DNA from 3 places in the Enterococcus sp. S86.2 genome. Region 1 is predicted to be linked to each of the others. Evidence: predicted binding sites of a transcription regulator. Region 1 holds the regulator's gene; each other region holds the start of a gene.

Region 1 (7,065 bases):
GTAAGATCCCTGAGAGAAGATCAGGTAGATAGGTCAGGAGTGGAAGTACAGTGATGTATGGAGCGGACTGATACTAATCGATCGAGGGCTTAACCAAAGTAAAAGAAAACTCGGAAGAGTTTTGAAAAACTTCAAGATCCAGTTTTGAGTGAATGAAATTCACTTAATTAAATAGTGTGGTGGCGATAGCGAGAAGGATACACCTGTAACCATGCCGAACACAGAAGTTAAGCTTCTTAGCGCCGATTGTAGTGAAGGGTTTCCCTTTGTGAGAGTAGGACGTCGCCACGCGAACTTATGGGGGTTTAGCTCAGCTGGGAGAGCATCTGCCTTACAAGCAGAGGGTCAGCGGTTCGAACCCGTTAACCCCCATATGAGCCGTTAGCTCAGTTGGTAGAGCATCTGACTTTTAATCAGAGGGTCACAGGTTCGAGCCCTGTACGGCTCATAAGAAATATGCGGGTGTGGCGGAATTGGCAGACGCACCAGATTTAGGATCTGGCGCCTTACGGCGTGGGGGTTCAAGTCCCTTCACCCGCATAAAAGGCCGGCTTAGCTCAGTTGGTAGAGCATCTGATTTGTAATCAGAGGGTCGAGGGTTCAAGTCCTTTAGCCGGCATCAAAACCATGCGGAAATAGCTCAGTGGTAGAGCACCACCTTGCCAAGGTGGGGGTCGCGGGTTCGAACCCCGTTTTCCGCTTTACTTTAAAAAGTAAAAAAGCCGGGGTGGCGGAACTGGCAGACGCACAGGACTTAAAATCCTGCGGTGAGTGATCACCGTACCGGTTCGATTCCGGTCCTCGGCATTAGAAAGATGCGCCCATAGCTCAACTGGATAGAGTGTTTGACTACGGATCAAAAGGTTAGGGGTTCGACTCCTCTTGGGCGCGTAGTCTTTTTATTTTTTATCGGGAAGTAGCTCAGCTTGGTAGAGCACTTGGTTTGGGACCAAGGGGTCGCAGGTTCGAATCCTGTCTTCCCGATTTTTTTATTTTAGGCTTTATTTCTAAATGAATTTAAGCTATAATGTTGTCAGACTTAATTTAATATTTATGCGCCCATAGCTCAACTGGATAGAGTGTTTGACTACGGATCAAAAGGTTAGGGGTTCGACTCCTCTTGGGCGCGTCTTAACGAAATCATATTAAGGATTTCGTTTTTTTGTATATCAAAATAGTTCTATCAAGGACAAAATTTTATTAGCTACGATAAAAAAATTATATGATTTTGTTTTAAAAAATAGACAAGCTAGTAAATTATTCAGTGAATTGTAAGGAAAAATAGTATGTGATTAGTTCAAATTAATGTATGAATATTCATTGTGTTAGATTTTTTACTTTTGTGAAAGTTGCGGTAAAATAGAGAAGTAACTTTTATTTCCTATAAAAAAGTTACGAAGCAGTTCGTGTGTACGTGTTTTATTTTTTCTTCCGCTAATTCTTAAAGGAATGTTGTGATTCAGTCATGTTCCTTTAATTATCCAGCTAAGTTGGGTATAATTAAGGTCAGAATTAGTCAAGGGAGGGAAATCGCATTATGAGTCGTCACAACACTTCTGATTTAATTGAAGCTTATTTGAAAAAAATTTTGGAAGATAGCGAAATGATTGAAATCCGTCGCACCGAGATGGCTGATTTATTCAACTGTGTACCATCCCAAATTAATTATGTCATTAATACGCGTTTCACAATTCAACGGGGCTATGTTGTTGAAAGTAAGCGCGGTGGCGGTGGCTATATTAGAATTGAAAAAATCAAAATTTCTGACAATCATCGCTTTTTAGAGCAAGTAGATCAACTTTTTGTCGATACACTGGGAGAAAAAGATGCTTTAGCCATTATTCAAAAGCTATACGAAGAAGATATTTTAACCAAAACAGAAGGTAATTTAATTTTAGCGGCTTTGGCTAAAAGTACGCTGGGACGTTTTAAAAATGAAAATGAAATTCGAGCTGGCATGTTACATGCAGTGCTAGAGCGATTAAGTTATGAGGATAGGAAGTGAGTCAGATGGATGAATTATTTACAGAAAAAGCCAAGGCGGTCTTGACGATTGCCCAAGAAGAAGCAAAAACTTTCAAACATCAGTCAGTCGGTTCAGAACATCTACTGTTGGCTTTGATTATTGAACAAGATGGTATTGCTGGAAAAGTGTTACGGGAAATGAGCGTTACTGAAACAGATGTTAGAGAAGAAATTGAGCATTTAACTGGCTATGGCACGATGAAATCTTATCCGGCTGGAGTTTACTTACCGTATTCACCACGGGCAAAACAAATTTTTGCCTATGCAGGTGACGAAGCAAAACGCTTAGGCGCTCCGAATATTGGCACAGAGCATTTACTACTGGGACTTTTACGCGATGATGAAATTCTTGCTTCTCGCATCATGGTCAACCTTGGTTTGAGCTTAGCTAGAATGCGCCAACTTTTGAAAAAGAAAATGGGCGTAAGTGAAAGCAAGGCACCCAATAACGGGTTAGGAGGACGCCGCAGACAAGCGCCTCAGGGTACAAAAGGCATGCAGCAAGGTACGCCGACGCTAGACGGCTTAGCTCGGGATTTAACGAAGCTTGCCAGAGAAAACCGCCTCGATCCCGTGGTAGGCCGCAGTAAAGAAGTAAAACGTCTGATTCAAATCCTCTCGCGCAGAACGAAAAATAATCCTGTTTTAGTGGGGGAACCTGGTGTTGGGAAAACAGCTATTGCAGAAGGTTTAGCGCAACAGATTGTACGGGGCGAAGTTCCGGAAGATATGCAGCAAAAACGTTTGATGATGCTGGATATGGGTTCTCTTGTAGCGGGTACGAAATATCGTGGTGAATTTGAAGACCGGATGAAAAAAATCATTGATGAAATTTATCATGACGGGCAAATTATCTTATTCATCGACGAGCTGCATACTTTGATTGGTGCCGGCGGAGCTGAAGGGGCCATTGATGCTTCCAATATTTTGAAACCGGCTTTAGCTCGTGGCGAGTTACAAACAATTGGTGCCACCACGCTAGATGAATATCAAAAGTATATTGAAAAAGATTCTGCATTGGAACGTCGTTTTGCTCGTGTGCAAGTCGATGAGCCAACGCCAGAAGAGGCCGAAGAGATCTTAAGAGGCTTGCGTCCTCGTTACGAAGAACATCATGGTGTTGAAATCTCTGATGAAGCATTACATGCGGCTGTCCAGTTGTCTGTTCGCTATATCAATTCGCGGCAGTTACCAGATAAGGCAATTGATTTAATGGATGAGTCTTCAGCAAAAGTACGTTTGGATAAAGCAGATGAACCTTCTGAAATTATCGGTTTGCAAGAAGACATTGCAAATCTGATGAGTGAAAAAGAAGAAGCAATTCAAAATCAAAACTTTGAAGCGGCAGCTCGTTTACGCCAAAAAGAGAAAAAGTTAAGTCAACGTTTGGCAGAATTAGCCTTTGCGGAAACAAAAGAAGCCTCTGGTTTTGCTGACCGTGTGACAGCAGAAGATGTCGCAACTGTCGTTTCTCAGTGGACAGGTGTACCGTTGCAACAAATGGAGAAAAAAGAAAGCGAACGCCTCCTAGATTTAGAAAAAATTCTCCATCAACGGGTAGTGGGCCAAGAAGAAGCAGTTAAAGCTGTCGCGCGTTCGATTCGTCGCGCTAGAAGTGGCTTGAAAGATCCAAATCGTCCAATTGGTTCCTTCATGTTTTTAGGACCAACTGGTGTTGGGAAAACCGAATTGGCCAAAACGCTAGCAGAAGCGATGTTTGGCAGTGAAGATGCACTGATTCGCGTAGACATGTCAGAGTTTATGGAAAAATACAGTACGAGCCGTCTGATTGGTTCTCCTCCAGGTTATGTCGGGTATGACGAAGGTGGACAATTAACAGAGAAGGTTCGTTCTAAACCATATTCTGTTATCTTGTTGGATGAAGTTGAAAAAGCGCATCCAGATGTCTTTAATATTTTATTACAAGTATTAGACGATGGGCATTTGACCGACTCAAAAGGACGTAAAGTTGATTTTCGTAATACGATTTTGATTATGACCTCCAATATTGGGGCTACGCAAATTCGTGAAGAAAAAAATGTTGGTTTTAACGTAACGGATTTAACAAAAGATCATGGGGCTATGCAAAAACGTATTTTAGAAGAATTGAAAAAAGCTTTTCGCCCTGAATTTTTAAACCGAATTGATGAAACAGTTGTCTTCCGTTCATTAGGAGAAGCTGAAATTCAACAAATCGTGAAAATCATGAGTAAATCCATTATAAAACGCTTAGCCGAACAAGATATTCAATTGAAAATCACACCTGCTGCCAATGAAGTTATCGGTAAAGCTGGTTTTGATCCAGAATATGGCGCTCGTCCAATCAGAAGAGCACTGCAAAAAGAAGTGGAAGATCGTTTATCTGAAGCGTTATTATCTGGCCAAATTCATTTGGGGGATAATGTTACAATCGGTGCTAAAAAAGGGAAAATCACCTTAACAGTAAAAGAACCTACTGAAGGGAAAAAATTGCAAAACGTTTAAAAATGCGGCCTCCAAATGTTAGTAATTTTCTAACATTTGGGGGTTTTTGTGTTCAGTTCTCTTTTAACGATTTTTTGGCAAAGTTTTGTTTTATCCATTTTACTTTCGGGGGATAAATTACCAGACTTATTAGCGTTCTGTTGTATTTTTAAAATCCAATCAGGAAATCTTCTAAAAATAGTAGGATTTTTGATTGCTACTTCTAAAATTCCACACCCTGTGATAAGATAATTGAGTTATCAAAGGGGGAAGAAGATGATTGAATTAGTCACAACGGTAGCCTCTGTTGACCAAGCCGAAAAATTACTAGCAGCTGGTGTGGACACCATCTACTTTGGGGAAGAAACGTTTGGTTTGCGGTTACCTTATTCATTTTCACGCAAAGAACAAAGGCAATTAGTAAATTTAGCCCATGCTGCCGGGAAAAAAGCAGCAATTGCCGTCAATGGCATTATGCATCCGGAAAAAATGAAGTTAGTACCGGAGTATTTAGCTTTTGTAAAAGAAAGTGGTGCCGATCAAATTGTGGTGGGAGATCCTGGTGTCGTCTATGTGATGACGCAAAATGAAAACTTGGCGACGCCTTTTATATATGATGGGGAAACCTTAGTGACCAGTGCGCGTCAAATTAATTTTTGGAGTAAAAAAGGTGCTGTTGGGGCTGTTTTAGCCAGAGAAGTGCCTTTTGCGGAAATGGTAGAAATGGCGCCACAATTAACGGTACCGGCGGAAGTTTTAGTTTACGGTGCAACCTGTATCCATCAATCAAAACGGCCACTTTTACAAAATTATTATAATTATACGCAGCAAGATGAGCGTACAAGTCGTGAACGCGATTTGTTCTTATCGGAACCAAAAAAACCAGAAACCCATTACTCAATCTTTGAAGATAGTCATGGGACGCATATTTTTGCTGATAATGATTTGGATTTGATGAAAGAAGTAGGACAGTTGGCCCAAACTGGTTTTACAACGTGGAAACTGGATGGATTGTTTACCGATGAAGCCAATTTTGTTGCCATTGCCGAATTATTTGTGGCCGCTAAGGCAGCCATCTTAGCTGGGACGTGGGACGAAGCACAAGCTGCAGCATTAGATGAAAAACTGCAGACCTTGCATCCTGAAAAGCGCGGATTAGACACTGGTTTTTATTATTTAGATCCAAAAGCGATTCGCTAAAAAGCAAGCGAAACTATTTACGATAAATGAAGTAAAAAAGGCCAGAAAGTTCAACAATAAGTAAAACCAGTGATAAGCAAAATGGCTTACACTGTTTTTGCCTTATTGCTCACTTTCTAAGCGAGCCTTTTTCACATCTAAAGCAGGAGTGACAAAAAGACATGACAAAGAGAGTCTTGAAGCGGCCGGAGGTTTTGGCTCCGGCGGGAACTTTGGAAAAATTGAAAACGGCGATTCATTATGGCGCCGATGCTGTTTATATTGGCGGGAACGCGTATGGTTTGCGAAGCCGCGCGGGGAATTTTAGTTATGAAGAAATGGCAGAAGGTGTAGCTTTTGCTAAAGAACACAATGCCAAAGTATACGTAGCGGCCAATATGGTTACCCATGAAGGGAATCAAGAAGGTGCGGGAGAATTTTTCCGCGAGTTGCGGGATGTCGGAATTAGTGCGGTGATCGTGTCTGATCCGGCATTGATTGAAATTTGTGCAACAGAAGCGCCGGGTCTTCCGATTCACCTTTCAACGCAAGCCTCTGCCACAAATTTTGAGACATTGGAATTTTGGAAAAATGAAGGCTTAGAGCGGGTCGTTTTAGCACGGGAAGTTTCAATGGCAGAAGTTGCTGAAATTCGCAAAAATACTGAAATTGAGATTGAAGCCTTTATTCACGGGGCAATGTGTATTTCATATTCAGGCCGGTGTACATTATCGAACCATATGTCCATGCGGGATGCCAATCGCGGCGGCTGTTCACAATCTTGTCGCTGGAAATATGAATTATACGATATGCCCTTTGGTACAGAGCAACACCGCAGTTTAACGGATAAAGGAAATGTAAATGAAGAATTTTCCATGAGTGCTGTCGATATGACGATGATTGAGCACATTCCAGATTTAATTGAAAACGGCGTGGATAGTTTAAAAATTGAAGGGCGCATGAAATCTATTCACTATGTTTCCACCGTTTCAAACGTGTACAAAGCGGCGGTGGACAGCTATATTGCAGATCCAGAAAATTATGTTTGCAAACAAGAGTGGATCGACGAACTATGGAAAGTGGCACAACGAGAGCTTGCAACGGGTTTTTATTACCATACACCAACGGAAAATGAACAGCTCTTTGGCCCAAGACGTAAAATTCCGCAATATCAGTTTGTCGGCGAAGTCATGGCCTATGATCCTACAACAAAAATTGCTACGATTCGCCAACGAAATCACTTTTCTGTCGGGGATGAAATTGAATTTTATTCACCAGGCTTTAAACATTTTGAACAATCAGTGGCATGGATGAAAAATGATGAAGGGGAAATGATCGACCGGGCCCCAAATCCGATGATGATTTTAACGATGCCTGTTGCCCAAGCTGTTGCGGTGG
Region 2 (7,065 bases), 1.4 Mb from region 1:
AAATGCTGCCCTATTTCCAAAGCTTTTCCCGTAGCAAGCAGGAATTAATTCTGCTAAATTATCAAACGATTTTTCTACGCCAAGAATTATTTGACGGTAAAGCACCGAAAAATCTAGATTTCATTTTGGAAAGCTTGAAAATTCAACATCCCAATTATGAAATTTTACATGGACATATTGCCAGTGCAATAGAAGCAGAGGAAAGCGCTGATTTAATTAATCTTTTAACTTTAGTCAGCTTGCCACAAGTTGAACGCAGTGAGAAGACAGAAAAGATTAAAGTAGGAATTATTGGCTTTCCTAACCACTTCTTATTATATTCTTTGATTAATCGTATCGAGGACTTGCCATTTGTCGAATATTCTTTAATGAATACCGCCTCTAAAGAAAAATACGACGCAGTAATTACATGTTCTAACTCGCTCGTTCCGTTAGAGAACTCAAATTACTGGATTGTTGAAGGTGAAGATTCTTTTGATGCAACAGATGATTTTTTATTTCATATTTTTAAAGAAAGACAAAAAGATCAAAAAGTTCATTTGAATATTGGTTAAAGCTAACCCGTAAAAATCTGCCCAGTCTAAAACTTAGGTAAAAAGGGATGTTGGAAAATTCAGAATTACTGAAAAACTTTAGAGAGGCTCTTAACGAGTTATGGGTCAGCTATATAAAAAAATCTGGGATAAAAAGGCAACGTGGCTTTTTATCCCAGATTTTTTTATGATGCATTGTTACTTAGTTGGTTTGTTTTAATTGAAATTTCTACAAGACCTGGTAGCTCAATTTGGGTAATTGTATCAGGCTCATAACTGCCAGAGGGCATTTTTTTCAAAAAGTATTCTTTTACTTCATTAATTTCACGTTCGTTAAGGTTGCGCTTTTTATTAATCAGCAAAATTTCGTTATGATGCGGGGCAACTGTATAAACGATGGTCGAATTGCCCGCCGTATAAACTTTCACCAATTCGGCGTCCGTATTTTCTAACTGATTGCGTACCAAACGCGAATGGCTATTGGTAACGTTGATTAATTTCATCTGGTTCACTCCTTCAAGGCAAGTTTGAACTAACTCAATTATTATTATACGGTTCCGGACTTATTTAGCAAAGTGATTACACTTGAAAAATCAAACAAAATTTGTTAATTTTGGTAGTTTTCTAAACTATTTTTTTGTATATGAGCTAAAAAGCAGAGGTCTAACTTTTATTAAAAGTTAGACCTCTGCTTTTGTTAATTTAATTATTCTTCTTTTGTTTTGTCTTGATTACTTAAATCTTCTTTTGAATCTTTTGTCTCATTAACCTGTAAGGCGGTAACTTCAATTTTACCGTCTTTGGTTAAGTGGGCAGTGAGTTCTTTAACTGTTGGATGATCTAAGAAGTATTCGGCAATGCCATCTTCAATTTGATCTTGAATAGTACGACGTAATGGGCGAGCACCCATTGCAGGGTTATACCCCAAGTCGACTAATTTTTCTTCTACATCTTTTGGTACAGTGATGTGTAAGTGTTGTACAGCCAGCATATCGTTTACTTCATTTAACATTAAGTCGACAATGTGAAGTAAATTGTCTTTACTTAAAGCTTTGAATTCGATAATACCGTCAAAACGGTTCAAAAATTCAGGTGAGAAGTAATTGTTTAATTGATTTAAGACAGAACGTGTCACGCCTTCTCTGGTTGCGCCAAAACCAACGCTGGCTTCGACATTACCTGTGCCGGCATTACTTGTCATAATAATCAATGTATCTTTGAAGCTAACTGTTCGCCCTTGGGCATCGGTTAGACGTCCATCGTCTAAAATTTGCAAGAACATGTGCAAAACATCTGGATGGGCTTTTTCGATTTCATCTAACAAAATCAAGCTGTAAGGATTACGACGAACTTTTTCTGTTAATTGACCAGCTTCTTCATAGCCAACATAGCCTGGAGGAGAACCGATTAATTTAGCCACACTATGTTTTTCCATGTACTCAGACATATCAAAACGAATCATAGAATCTTCAGAACCAAACATTTCATAAGCTAATTGTTTTGCTAATTCAGTTTTACCAACACCAGTTGGTCCAACGAATAGAAAAGAGCCGATTGGACGATTTTTCTTGCCCAAACCAACACGATTACGGCGGATAGCCTTAGCAACTTTATCAATTGCTTCATCTTGACCAATAACATGTTCTTTTAAATCGTGGCCGAGATTTTTCAATTGTGTTTGTTCTTTTTCTTTTAATTCGCCAACGGGAATACCCGTACGTTCTTCAACAATTTGTTCCATATCTTTTTCAGAGATGGTAGGTGTTTCTTCATCGCTGATTTGTTTATTTTTCATTTCTTCTAATTTATTGATTTGATCGCGATAATACGCTGCTTTTTCAAAATCTTCTTCCTTAGAAGCTTGTTGTTTTTGTGCTTCGGCATCCGCCAGCTTTTTCTCAATGGCTTTTGGATCAACTAATTGAATCGTTAAGTTTTTCTTGGAACCTGATTCATCTAATAAATCAATTGCTTTATCAGGTAAAAAGCGATCTTGGATATAACGATTTGAAAGGATAGCCGCCGCTTTGATTGCATCATCGGTATATTTTACATGGTGATAATCTTCATAACGTGGTTGCAAACCTTTCAAAATTGCGATGGTTTCTTCAACGGAAGGTTCATCTACTCGAACTGGTTGCATCCGACGTTCTAAAGCAGCGTCTTTTTCAATGATGCGGTACTCGTTTAAAGTAGTAGCACCAACCATTTGCAATTCTCCTCGAGCTAAAGCTGGTTTCAAGATATTGCCTGCGTCCATATTGCCATCACCAGCCGCACCGGCACCAACAATTTCGTGTACTTCATCAATGAACAAGATAACATTTTCAGCTTGTTTAATTTCATCGATTAACTTTTGCATCCGTTCTTCAAATTGCCCTCTTATACCTGTTCCTTGAACTAGAGAGGCTACGTCTAAACGGATAACTTCTTTATCAAGAAGTTTTTGTGGAACATCGCCGTCGACTATCTTTTGAGCCAAGCCTTCAACGACAGCCGTTTTACCCACACCGGGTTCTCCGATTAAAACAGGGTTATTTTTTGTTCGACGATTTAAAATTTCAATAACACGTTTAATTTCTTCGTCACGACCGACAACTGGATCGATATCACCATTACGGGCTTGTTCAGTGATGTTGATACCATATTCACCTAAAAGACCGTTAGCTCCTTGGTTTTGGCGAGGAGGTTGTCCGCCGTTAAAGTTATTGCCACCACCAAATTGCGTAGGGGGCGTTTGTTCACCAGCATTTCTTGGTTGCATTTGTTGCGACATTTGACGGAATAAATCGTCAAGACTTCCAAAGCCAAATGGATCTTGGGCCATCATACTTGTTTGACTACCAGTTTGATTTTTTAGTTTTTGGTAGCAGCTTTGGCAGTAGTCCAGTTGCTTTCTTTGGCCATTTACATTTGCGTATAAATGAATGGTTGCTTCATTTTTGCCACAGTTTTGACAAAGCATAAATAATTCACGACCTTTCATGGATTTACTTACATTTATTATTGTAACGCGCTTTTTTTAATCAGTAAAAAGATACACCTAAAAAGCGAGGTCTAGTCAAAGTTATCTTTGACCTTTATTGACCATAACTGTATTATACTAAATTTATTTATTGGTGCAAGTAATTTGTCTGATTTGAAAATCAGTGACTTTTTTTCATTTTGTTACTGGATTAAATATTTTTTTAGTATAAATGCCCAATAACTTGCCTCAAAAAGATTGGAATAGAAATTATTCTGCTAATTGGACTAGATATCTTTTGTTCTATTATGAGAGAAAACGGTTGTACGATTGAAAAAAAAATGGTAATCTTAACAGTTGAAAGGGCCTTTTTTGATGGTTTATTTGGACTGTTAAAAAAGAAAACCCTCACAAAAAACTTGTTTCACAAAGGAGACCGATTAATATGGAAAAAAAAGATTTTCACGTAGTAGCAGAAACTGGGATTCACGCACGTCCAGCTACATTATTAGTACAAACTGCTAGCAAATTTAACTCTGACATTAACTTAGAGTACAAAGGTAAATCTGTAAATCTTAAATCTATCATGGGCGTTATGTCTCTTGGTGTTGGCCAAGGTTCTGATGTAACAATCACTGCTGAAGGTGCTGACGAAGCTGACGCAATGGCAGCAATCGTTGAAACAATGAAGAAAGAAGGATTATCTGAATAATGGTTGAAATGCTAAAAGGGATCGCCGCAAGTGACGGAGTTGCCGTTGCAAAAGCTTACCTGCTAGTTCAACCGGATTTATCCTTTAACAAAATTTCTGTAGAAGATACTGAAGCAGAGGAAAAAAGAATAGACGATGCTTTAGCAAAATCTACCGAAGAACTACAACAAATTCGGGAAAAAGCAGCGCAAAGTTTGGGCGAAGCAGAAGCTCAAGTATTTGACGCTCATTTAATGGTTCTTTCAGATCCTGAAATGATCGGTCAAATTAAACAAAACGTGAAAGATAACAAAGTCAATGCTGAATCAGCATTGAAAGAAGTTACCGACATGTATATTGGCATGTTTGAAGCAATGGACGACAATGCTTACATGCAAGAACGCGCAGCTGATATCCGTGACGTTGCCAAACGTGTCTTAGCACATTTGTTAGGGGTTACTTTACCAAACCCTTCAATGATTAATGAAGAAGTTGTTGTGGTTGCCCACGACTTAACACCAAGTGATACTGCACAATTAGATCGCAAATTCGTTAAAGCCTTTGTTACTGACATCGGCGGACGGACTTCTCACTCTGCAATCATGGCACGTTCTCTTGAAATCCCAGCAATTGTTGGGACAAAAGAAATTACTGCCAAAGTAAAAGCAGGGGACATTCTAGCTGTTAATGGTATCATTGGGGATGTCATCATTGATCCAACTGAAGACCAAAAAGCACAATTCCAAAAAGCTGGTGCAGATTTTGCTGCCCAAAAAGCTGAATGGGAAAAACTAAAAGAAGCAGATACTGTCACAGCTGACGGTAAACACTTTGAATTGGCTGCTAATATTGGAACACCAAAAGATTTAGAAGGTGTTCACAATAATGGCGCTGAAGCAATCGGTTTATATAGAACTGAATTTCTTTATATGGATTCTCCTGATTTTCCAACTGAAGAAGATCAATTTGAAGCTTATAAAGCAGTTTTAGAAGGTATGGGTGAAAAACCTGTCGTTGTTCGTACCATGGATATCGGTGGTGACAAGGAATTACCTTACTTGACTTTACCGCATGAAATGAATCCTTTCTTAGGTTACCGCGCATTGCGTATTAGCTTGTCAGAATTAGGAGACGACATGTTCCGTACACAGTTACGGGCATTGTTACGTGCTTCTGCTTTTGGTAACTTACGTATTATGTTCCCAATGGTAGCAACTTTGAAAGAATTTAGAGCGGCTAAAAAAATGTATGATGAAGAACGTCAAAAATTAATCGACGAAGGTGTAACAGTATCTGATACAATCCAAGTCGGTATTATGATTGAAATTCCAGCGGCGGCTGTCTTAGCTGACAAGTTTGCCAAAGAAGTTGACTTCTTCAGTATTGGTACTAATGATTTGATCCAATACACAATGGCAGCAGACCGTATGAACGAACGCGTGTCTTATCTTTACCAACCATATAACCCATCTATTTTGCGTTTGATTAAAAACGTAATTGATTCAGCTCATGCTGAAGGTAAATGGGCAGGTATGTGTGGTGAAATGGCCGGTGACCAAACTGCTGTGCCAATTTTGATGGGAATGGGCTTGGATGAATTCTCAATGAGCGCAACATCAATCCTTAAAACACGTAGCTTAATGAAACGTTTGTCTACTGAAGATATGAAAGTTCTTGCTGATAAAGCATTAAATGATTGCGATACAATGGAAGAAGTCATTGAATTAGTAGAAGAAGCTGTTAAATAAAAAGTTTTTAACCTCAGAGATTTTCTCTGAGGTTTTTTTGTCGTACATAATAATACCTAGCTGATAACTTACAAATTTAATTTTTGACAGCGTCAAAAAAGAAAAGCGTTTTCTAATATGCTATGCTAAAGAAAAGGGTTAGGAGTTGGCGAAATGCATGAGTATGATCTGACAACGTTCGAGATAATTGCTAGATTGTCTTTGGCAATTGTAATGGGCGGGACAATTGGCTTCGAGCGAGAATATAAGAGTCGTCCTGCCGGCATGAAGACGCATATTTTAGTTTGTGTGGGTGCGGCATTAATTGCGCTGATTCAAGATGAAGTCGCTTCACAAACGGTGGAATTTGCGCAACAAATGCCAAAACTTGCTAATGTGATGACGGCAGATCAAACCCGTTTAGTCGCACAAGTCGTTAGCGGCATTGGTTTTTTAGGGGCGGGAACAATTATTATGACAAAACAAACAGTCAAAGGGCTGACAACAGCGGCGTCTGTTTGGGCAGTCGCATCAATTGGAATTGCTTTGGGAATGGGATTTTATCTAATTTCTCTCACTGGCTTTTGTTCTATTATGATAGCGCTAGCCTTGATTTCATATTTAGTACCGCTACCAAAAGTAAGACGTCTACAAGTTGAAATCGCCCATGGTGATCAGACCGTGGCTTTTATTAAAAATTATTTGGCTAAAAATAAAGTAATCGTGGAAAAATCTGACCTTAAAATCACGCGGGAAAACCCAAAGTCAAATCGTAAATATTTAATTATGTTCACATTGACAGTGCCAAAGGATGTAGACGAAGAAGATTTAGTGTCTGAGCTTTCGGATAATTCAGATATTTTAATGATTCAGATTGTTGAATAGTCTAACGAGTTTGTCACTTGCACGTTTTTTTATTGCTATTTTAGTCACACAAACGCTAAAATATAAGATGAAATAAGACTATAGTTTGATTTAAGTATATAAGAGCTATGATACACTATAAAAAAGTTGTTGGTTAACTGTATTAGTTACAGCGAAATAGTTTGGAGGAAAGACTGTGAAAATCGGGTTTTTTACAGATACCTATTTCCCGCAAGTAAGCGGGGTTGCAACGTCAATTAAAACATTGAAGACCGAGTTGGAAAA
Region 3 (7,065 bases), 860 kb from region 1:
TAATTTATAATCATAAAGCAGTGCCTGGATATAAAGACCTGTTCCGCCAACAACAATGGGCAGTTTACCTTTGGCTGAGATTGCCGCAATTTTTGCTCGCGCTTGTTTTTGAAAATCAGCAGCTGAATACGCTGCTGTAAAATCACAAATATCAATCAGGTGATGGGGAATGTCCGCGGCTTCTTTTTTGGTTACTTTGGCTGTCCCAATATCCAATTGACGATAAACTTGTAATGAATCCCCGCTAATAATCTCACCATTGAATTTTTGGGCTAGCTTAATACTTAGTGCTGTTTTTCCCACACCAGTTGGCCCTGCAATCACTAATACTTTCATTTTTATCCTCATTTATTTGGCTTATTTCGTGCATTTTTTACATATTGCTGTACTTTTTCTGGGAAATTGGTAATAATTCCTGCCGTATTTAACGCAACACATTCTTTCACTAGGGTTTCATCATCAATCGTCCAAGGACGCACGGCTAATGGTAAATCAGGTAACGTTGCTTTATTTTTCAAAACCCAGTCGATTTTAGGATGGATACCTTCAATATATGGCCGGTCCAGTGCTTGAAGTACCTTTTTATCACTGGTGCTTAAAATCAAATCTAGTTGTGTGTCAGGTTCTAATTTATGAATAATATCTAAGGAATCAATATTAAAACTACAATACCAATGTTTAAAAGGCCAAAGACGACTTGTCATTAAAGTAGCTGTTTTCATTTCGATTTCAGGATAATGGTAGTGATCGGTTTTTAGTTCAATTAACAATACTCCTCGGAAATTGCGCATGACTAATAAATCCAACACTTCTTTTAAGGTTGGTACTTTAGTATTTTGATAGCTTTCAGAAAACCAACTACCGGCATTTAATTTTTTTATTTCAGCCAGGTTTTTTTCTCGAATCAAGCCTTTTCCATTTGTCGTTCGCTCAACGTCTTCATCATGCATCACAATTAGGTGACCGTCTTTTGACAAATGAACATCTAACTCAATCACGTCACTATCTGCCCGCACTGCTTCGGCAAAAGAAGGTAGTGTATTTTCCGGTCGGCTACCACTGGCACCGCGATGGGCTACGATTTGTGTCATCACCGTTGCCTCCTTATCTTTTTCTTCATTAGTAATTGTACCACTTCTATCTGTATTTTATGTACCAGACAGCTACTCTAACATGAAATAAATACCGCAAAAAAGATGAGAAGACACCTTGCATCAGCTTCTCATCTTTTTTTAAAATTATTACGCGCTAAAATAGGTCAACGTACTATCTGAAAGTCGCTTTAACTCTGTTTTTCTTTCATTGATCAATTCTGTTAAATCGTCGGAAAAATGCTCCATAATCACACGACCACCCTTATAAGCGTAACCTCCAACTTTAATCGTTTCATCTGGTGACAAAATAACTTTTCGTTGCGCAATATTTTTGAAAAACTCTTCTAAAATATAGTTTGGTAAATAAAAATTATTTTGAGCTGCAAATGATTGCAAGTAAGCATAGTCATCAATTGTGATATAACAATCATCAAAGGCATCAAAGCTGACATATTCTTCCATTAAGACGCTACGCTTTTGTAAAATTTCATTGATTTTTTTATTTAATTGGTTTAAGGTTTCAATTTCTTTTACTTTGTGTTCCAAAGTTCGTCGTTTTTGCTCTTTTTTCTCGTCATAACGAATACGTAAATTAAAAGCAATGGTAACGATTAAAGCACCCACCAAAACACCAAAAAAACCGGCTGCTGCTACTGCTATCATATTTTTCCTCCTTAAATTCTCTTGTCTTTTATTTTAGCATAACTTCTGTGGGATTCGCATTTTTTAACTGTTTTTAGCCACCCTTTTGTTATCTATTTTGATCTGCTATTTTTGTTAGCAAAAAAATATTCATTCTCCGAGTTTTTCATTTGACCTATTTTGACCTATTGGTTATACTTCTTTTTAGAGGTTATCGCTTAAATGTGCTAAACTTGAGACGTACAATAATTAACGTCGATTTGATTAAAGGAGGACTTTACATTATGAATTTAATTCCAACAGTCATTGAACAATCATCCCGCGGCGAAAGAGCGTATGACATCTACTCACGTTTATTAAAAGACCGCATTATTATGCTAAGCGGTCAAGTTACTGACGACTTAGCAAACTCAATCATCGCCCAATTACTTTTCTTGGACGCACAAGATTCTGAAAAAGATATCTATGTATACATCAACTCACCCGGTGGTAGCGTAACAGCTGGGATGGCAATTTACGATACAATGAACTTTGTTAAAGCCGATGTGCAAACAATTGTAATGGGCATGGCTGCTTCAATGGGCTCATTTTTATTAACAGCTGGCGAAAAAGGCAAACGTTTTGCTTTGCCAAATGCCGAAATCATGATTCACCAACCATTAGGTGGTGCACAAGGCCAAGCAACTGAAATCGAAATTGCAGCGCGTCACATCTTACAAACCCGTGATCGTTTGAACCATATCTTAGCCGAACGCACAGGTCAACCACTAGAAGTCATTGAAAAAGATACTGATCGTGATAACTTTATGACCGCTGAACAAGCGAAAGAATACGGTTTGATTGACGAAATTATGGTGACAAAATAATTGATAAAAAAAAGAATTGAGACTTTTGTCTCAATTCTTTTTTTGTTTACCTTTTATTATAGTCACCAAAAATTCAATTTGTTAGATTACTTGTGCTGCTTTCTTTTTTTAATTAAAAGAGTTCCCTTTTATCATTTAGGATTGGGCGATAACAATTTTGCCAGCAGCTGGATGACCCGCAATTTTTTCGTGAGCCAAAATGACGCTGCGCAATTCAAAAGGCAAAACTTCTGCAATATTAACAACCAATTTGCCATCCCCATAAGCATTTAGCAAATATTCAAAAGCAGTTTGGTCCTGGTATTCTTTTTTAGGGGCAAAACTTAAATACGTCCCATCTTTACGATCTGCTGGATTTGGCAGCTCATTTAAAGCAACGTATGTTCCGCCAGGTTTTAAAATTTTCAGACCAAGATCTGCACTTTTACTCCCTTTTGTCGCGTCAATTACAATATCCGCCTGTTCAAAAAATGTTTTTGCCGGACTCGCTGTATCATAGGCAACAAACTCATCTGCTCCCCAGTTTTTAATTTTCGCTTCATTTTTTTGGGCCGCACTTGCTAGAATATGATTTTTATTTTGATGCAACATTTGTACAAGTAAAGACCCCACTCCACCAGAAGCACCTAACACCATCACGGTTTGACTACTGTCAACCTGTAGGAGTTCAAAAAGTAAATTGTACGCTGTGATTCCGGTTGTAACTATGCTTGCTGCTTTGGGAAAACTCATTGTCTCAGGGATTTTTGCCGCTTTTTTATTTGGCAAAACGACCTCTTGCCCATAGGTTCCGCTAATTGGGTGAATCACTACACGATCGCCAACAGCAAAATCTGTTTCACCAGGAAAAATTTCTGTCACGATTCCAGCCGCATCATTGCCCATTACATAAGGAAATTTCAAACTGCGAAATTCTTGCTGCGCCCCACTTCGCAAAGAAATATCATAAGGATTAACGGCAAAAGCCTGCACTGCTACCCGGATATGGCCTGGGGTAATTTCTCTTGGTTGGTCTGTAATTGTCTCAAATACATCATGGGGCTTTCCATAACCAGTTATAGCAAAACGTTTCATCAAAAATTCCTCCTTTTTACCTTTGTCTAAAGTGTAGCGAGGAAAGAAAAAAAGCGCAACGATTTGCGCTTTAACTGCTTTCACAAACCGATGAGTCAAATTTGATCTCCAAACTTGCAATAAGATCTCAGTTTTCGTTTAAATATCGAAACTTTGTTAAAAGAGCTCTTATCTTTACTGACTTACCTCTGAATATTTTCCTGCTTGAAATTCTTGGCCCAATTGACAATAGTGGGTGATATTGGCTTTATTTTTAGCAATTTCAGCTTGTGTTAAAGGGCGGATAACTTTGGCTGGTCGTCCAAAAGCCAAAACATTTGGTGGGATAACCGTTCCTTGCGTTACCAAAGAACCTGCGCCGATTAAACTATTTTCACCGATAACGGCGTGATTTAATACAATCGAACTCATGCCAATTAGTGCGCCTTGCTCAATTTTGCAGCCATGAAGCATGCATTGATGTCCCACTGTAACATCCTTTGCAATTTCTGTCGGTGCGTCATGGTCAACATGAATAATCGTACCGTCTTGAATATTGGTGCGATCACCAATCTTGATAAAATTACTATCCCCACGAATCACACTGTTAAACCAAACAGTGACGTCTTTGCCCAAGGTTACATCCCCAATGACAACAGCATTTTTTGCGATAAAGTTTTTCATAATTTTCTTGTCATCTCCAAAAATTTTTCTACATTATATCACAGGATCAACAACAAACGCTGTTAAGTCCACAGATAATTAAAGGGTTATTTAGCTAAAAATACCTGCAGATACCTTTTTTTACTTTTCAAATTGTCTGATGAAAGTTTTATACTTTCCGTCAGGCAAGAAAAAACGAGACAAAAGTTAGATACCTTTGTCTCGTTTTTTTAATTAATCGTAATCTCCATCTTCAGCAAACTGACTTTGATAGAGCTTGCTATAAAAGCCACCTTCAGCTAATAAGCTTTCATGGGTGCCTTTTTCAATAATTGAACCTTGGTTCATCACTAAAATTAAATCAGCATCACGAATAGTAGATAGACGGTGGGCAATAACAAAACTTGTGCGCCCTTCCATGACTTTGTCCATTGCCTTTTGAATTAAAGCTTCCAAACGGGTATCGACAGAACTTGTCGCTTCATCCAAAATTAAAATCTTCGGATCTGAAATAACTGCCCGCGCGATGGTTAACAATTGTTTTTGCCCCAAGGAAACATTATTTCCTTCTGCATTAATCATCATTTCATAACCGTCTGGCATCGTGCGGATAAAATGATCCACGTTGGCCGTCTTAGCGGCATCCACTATTTCATAATCCGTTGCATCTAATTTCCCAAAACGAATGTTTTCACCGATAGTTCCTTCATAAAGCCAAGCATCTTGCAATACCATCCCAAAAACCGAACGGACATCGCTACGCTTCATTTTTTGCGTATCGACACCGTCAATTTTGATGGCACCAGCATTTACATCATAAAAACGCATCAATAAATTAATTAGCGTTGTTTTCCCAGCTCCGGTTGGCCCAACAATTGCCACCGTTTGCCCTGCTTTTACAGTAAAATTCAAATCTTTAATCAACGGTTTATCTAAAGCGTAACTAAATGAAACATGGTCAAATTCCACATCACCTTTTACCACTGCTGGTAAAGGAATATCAGCATCATTTAATACTTCTTCTGCTTCATCTAAAATTTCAAAAACGCGGGTTGAAGCAGCTGATGCGCTTTGTAAAACAGAAGAAAGCTGTGTGATATTACCTAAAGGCTGACTGATTTGCCAAATATATTGAATAAAGGCTTGCAGTTGTCCAACAACAATTACACCGCCAATAACGTAATAGCTCCCTAAGACCGCCATTACAATATACGTGATATACGCAGTCAGCGAAACAAGCGGCATCATAAGCCCCGAAATAAAGGACGCTTTAAACCCAAAATGTTTTAATCGGTGATTGACCGTTTTAAATCCGTCTAAGGTTTCTTTTTCCCGACCGTAGACTTTTAGCACACTAAAACCGGTCATATTTTCTTGGACGTAACCATTTAAATCTCCCAAAGCATTTTGCATTCCTTGGAAATATTTTTGGGACATTTTAATAATTCCTCGTGAAATCAACATTGAAGCCGGAATCATAATAATCGATATCAAGGCCATTGGAACGTTGATGTAAAACATCATTGCAAGTGCCATAATAATTCCCAAAACTGCGTTGACAATTCCGATTAAGGCTTGTTGCATCGCACCACTAACCGCATCGACGTCATTGGTTACACGGGATAAAATATTTCCTTGTTGATTTTTATCAAAGTATGAAACTGGCAGACGATTAATTTTTTCATCAATATCTTGCCGCAGGTCATACATTGCACTTTGGACCACATTGGTTATCAGCAATCCTGACAGCAATTGGGCGATACAATAGCCCACCCCCACTGCAGTAATCCAAATCAAACATTTAAAGACATAATCAAAGTTAATCTTTTGTCCCTCTGCAATATTTTTAGCAACTTCTGTTGTGGGCAAACCTGCAACATAGGGCATTGCTGCATTTAAGGCCACCGTCAAGACGACAAAAAATAAAACTAAAAGAGCCGTAATTTTATAAGGGCTCAAGTAACGAGCCAAACGTTTTAAAGAAGAGAATGATTTCATTGTGCCAATTCCTCCTCTGATAGCTGAGAAGCTGCAATATCATAATAAATACTGCAATTTTTCAGAAGTTCTTGGTGCGTTCCCATTCCAACAACATTGCCTTCATCTAAAACAATGATTTTGTCAGCATGCATAATTGTCCCAACTCGTTGCGCAACAATTAGAACTGTCGCGTGGGTCGTTTCTTTTTTCAAACGAGCCCGTAATTTGGCATCTGTTTGATAGTCCAGTGCCGAGAAACTATCGTCAAAAATATAAATTTCTGGATCGCGAATAATCGCACGGGCAATCGCTAAACGTTGCTTTTGACCACCGGAAAAATTAGTGCCGCCTTCTGACAATTCGGCATCAAAGCCCTTTGGTGTTTGGCTAATAAAATCGGCAGCTTGCGCAATATCAACTGCCCGCTGCATATCAGCTTGGGTAGCGTCTAATTTTCCATAACGTAAGTTTTCAGCAATCGTTCCAGTAAATAAGAGCGCCTTTTGGGGAATGTAACCAATTTTTTGCCGTAAACTTTTTAAGCGGTAATCTTTTACATTGACCCCATCAATGACCACTTCTCCTTCACTTACATCGTAAAAGCGCGGAATTAATTGAATTAAAGTGGATTTACCAGAACCAGTACTGCCGATAAAGGCGACTGTTTCACCGGGTTGTGCGGTAAAACTCACATTACGAATCACTGGGCTTTGGGCATGACCCGGATAAGCAAAGGTAACATTTTTAAATTCGACATAACCCTTTGT

What was found. Region 1 encodes CtsR, which represses protease genes until heat stress. Its sites were predicted from a motif close to TTGGTCAAAAAAGGTCAAANA; they were not measured.
Region 2: the regulator CtsR is predicted to act here: its motif matches at 3,604-3,624, upstream of AC6R0T_RS06010 (ATP-dependent Clp protease ATP-binding subunit).
Region 3: the regulator CtsR is predicted to act here: its motif matches at 1,904-1,924, upstream of clpP (ATP-dependent Clp endopeptidase proteolytic subunit ClpP).

The regions. Positions count from the first base shown of each region.
Region 1 covers NZ_CM206813.1:2,751,558-2,758,622, reverse strand. Annotated here, with positions in the region: rRNA gene AC6R0T_RS13175 (23S ribosomal RNA) at 1-97, shown strand, start outside; rRNA gene rrf (5S ribosomal RNA) at 176-291, shown strand; tRNA gene AC6R0T_RS13165 (tRNA-Val) at 300-372, shown strand; tRNA gene AC6R0T_RS13160 (tRNA-Lys) at 376-448, shown strand; tRNA gene AC6R0T_RS13155 (tRNA-Leu) at 459-540, shown strand; tRNA gene AC6R0T_RS13150 (tRNA-Thr) at 547-619, shown strand; tRNA gene AC6R0T_RS13145 (tRNA-Gly) at 630-701, shown strand; tRNA gene AC6R0T_RS13140 (tRNA-Leu) at 722-807, shown strand; tRNA gene AC6R0T_RS13135 (tRNA-Arg) at 818-891, shown strand; tRNA gene AC6R0T_RS13130 (tRNA-Pro) at 911-984, shown strand; tRNA gene AC6R0T_RS13125 (tRNA-Arg) at 1,056-1,129, shown strand; gene AC6R0T_RS13120 (CtsR family transcriptional regulator) at 1,538-2,005, shown strand; gene AC6R0T_RS13115 (ATP-dependent Clp protease ATP-binding subunit) at 2,011-4,509, shown strand; gene AC6R0T_RS13110 (peptidase U32 family protein) at 4,765-5,688, shown strand; gene AC6R0T_RS13105 (peptidase U32 family protein) at 5,850-7,065, shown strand, end outside.
Region 2 covers NZ_CM206813.1:1,284,770-1,291,834, forward strand. Annotated here, with positions in the region: gene AC6R0T_RS06000 (helix-turn-helix domain-containing protein) at 1-554, shown strand, start outside; gene AC6R0T_RS06005 (DUF1827 family protein) at 719-1,036, opposite strand; gene AC6R0T_RS06010 (ATP-dependent Clp protease ATP-binding subunit) at 1,240-3,498, opposite strand; gene AC6R0T_RS06015 (phosphocarrier protein HPr) at 3,944-4,210, shown strand; gene ptsP (phosphoenolpyruvate--protein phosphotransferase) at 4,210-5,937, shown strand; gene AC6R0T_RS06025 (MgtC/SapB family protein) at 6,091-6,801, shown strand; gene AC6R0T_RS06030 (glycosyltransferase family 4 protein) at 6,977-7,065, shown strand, end outside.
Region 3 covers NZ_CM206813.1:786,609-793,673, reverse strand. Annotated here, with positions in the region: gene miaA (tRNA (adenosine(37)-N6)-dimethylallyltransferase MiaA) at 1-336, opposite strand, end outside; gene AC6R0T_RS03565 (glycerophosphodiester phosphodiesterase family protein) at 345-1,091, opposite strand; gene AC6R0T_RS03560 (hypothetical protein) at 1,242-1,754, opposite strand; gene clpP (ATP-dependent Clp endopeptidase proteolytic subunit ClpP) at 2,021-2,602, shown strand; gene AC6R0T_RS03550 (NADP-dependent oxidoreductase) at 2,738-3,676, opposite strand; gene AC6R0T_RS03545 (gamma carbonic anhydrase family protein) at 3,851-4,339, opposite strand; gene AC6R0T_RS03540 (ABC transporter ATP-binding protein) at 4,553-6,316, opposite strand; gene AC6R0T_RS03535 (ABC transporter ATP-binding protein) at 6,313-7,065, opposite strand, start outside.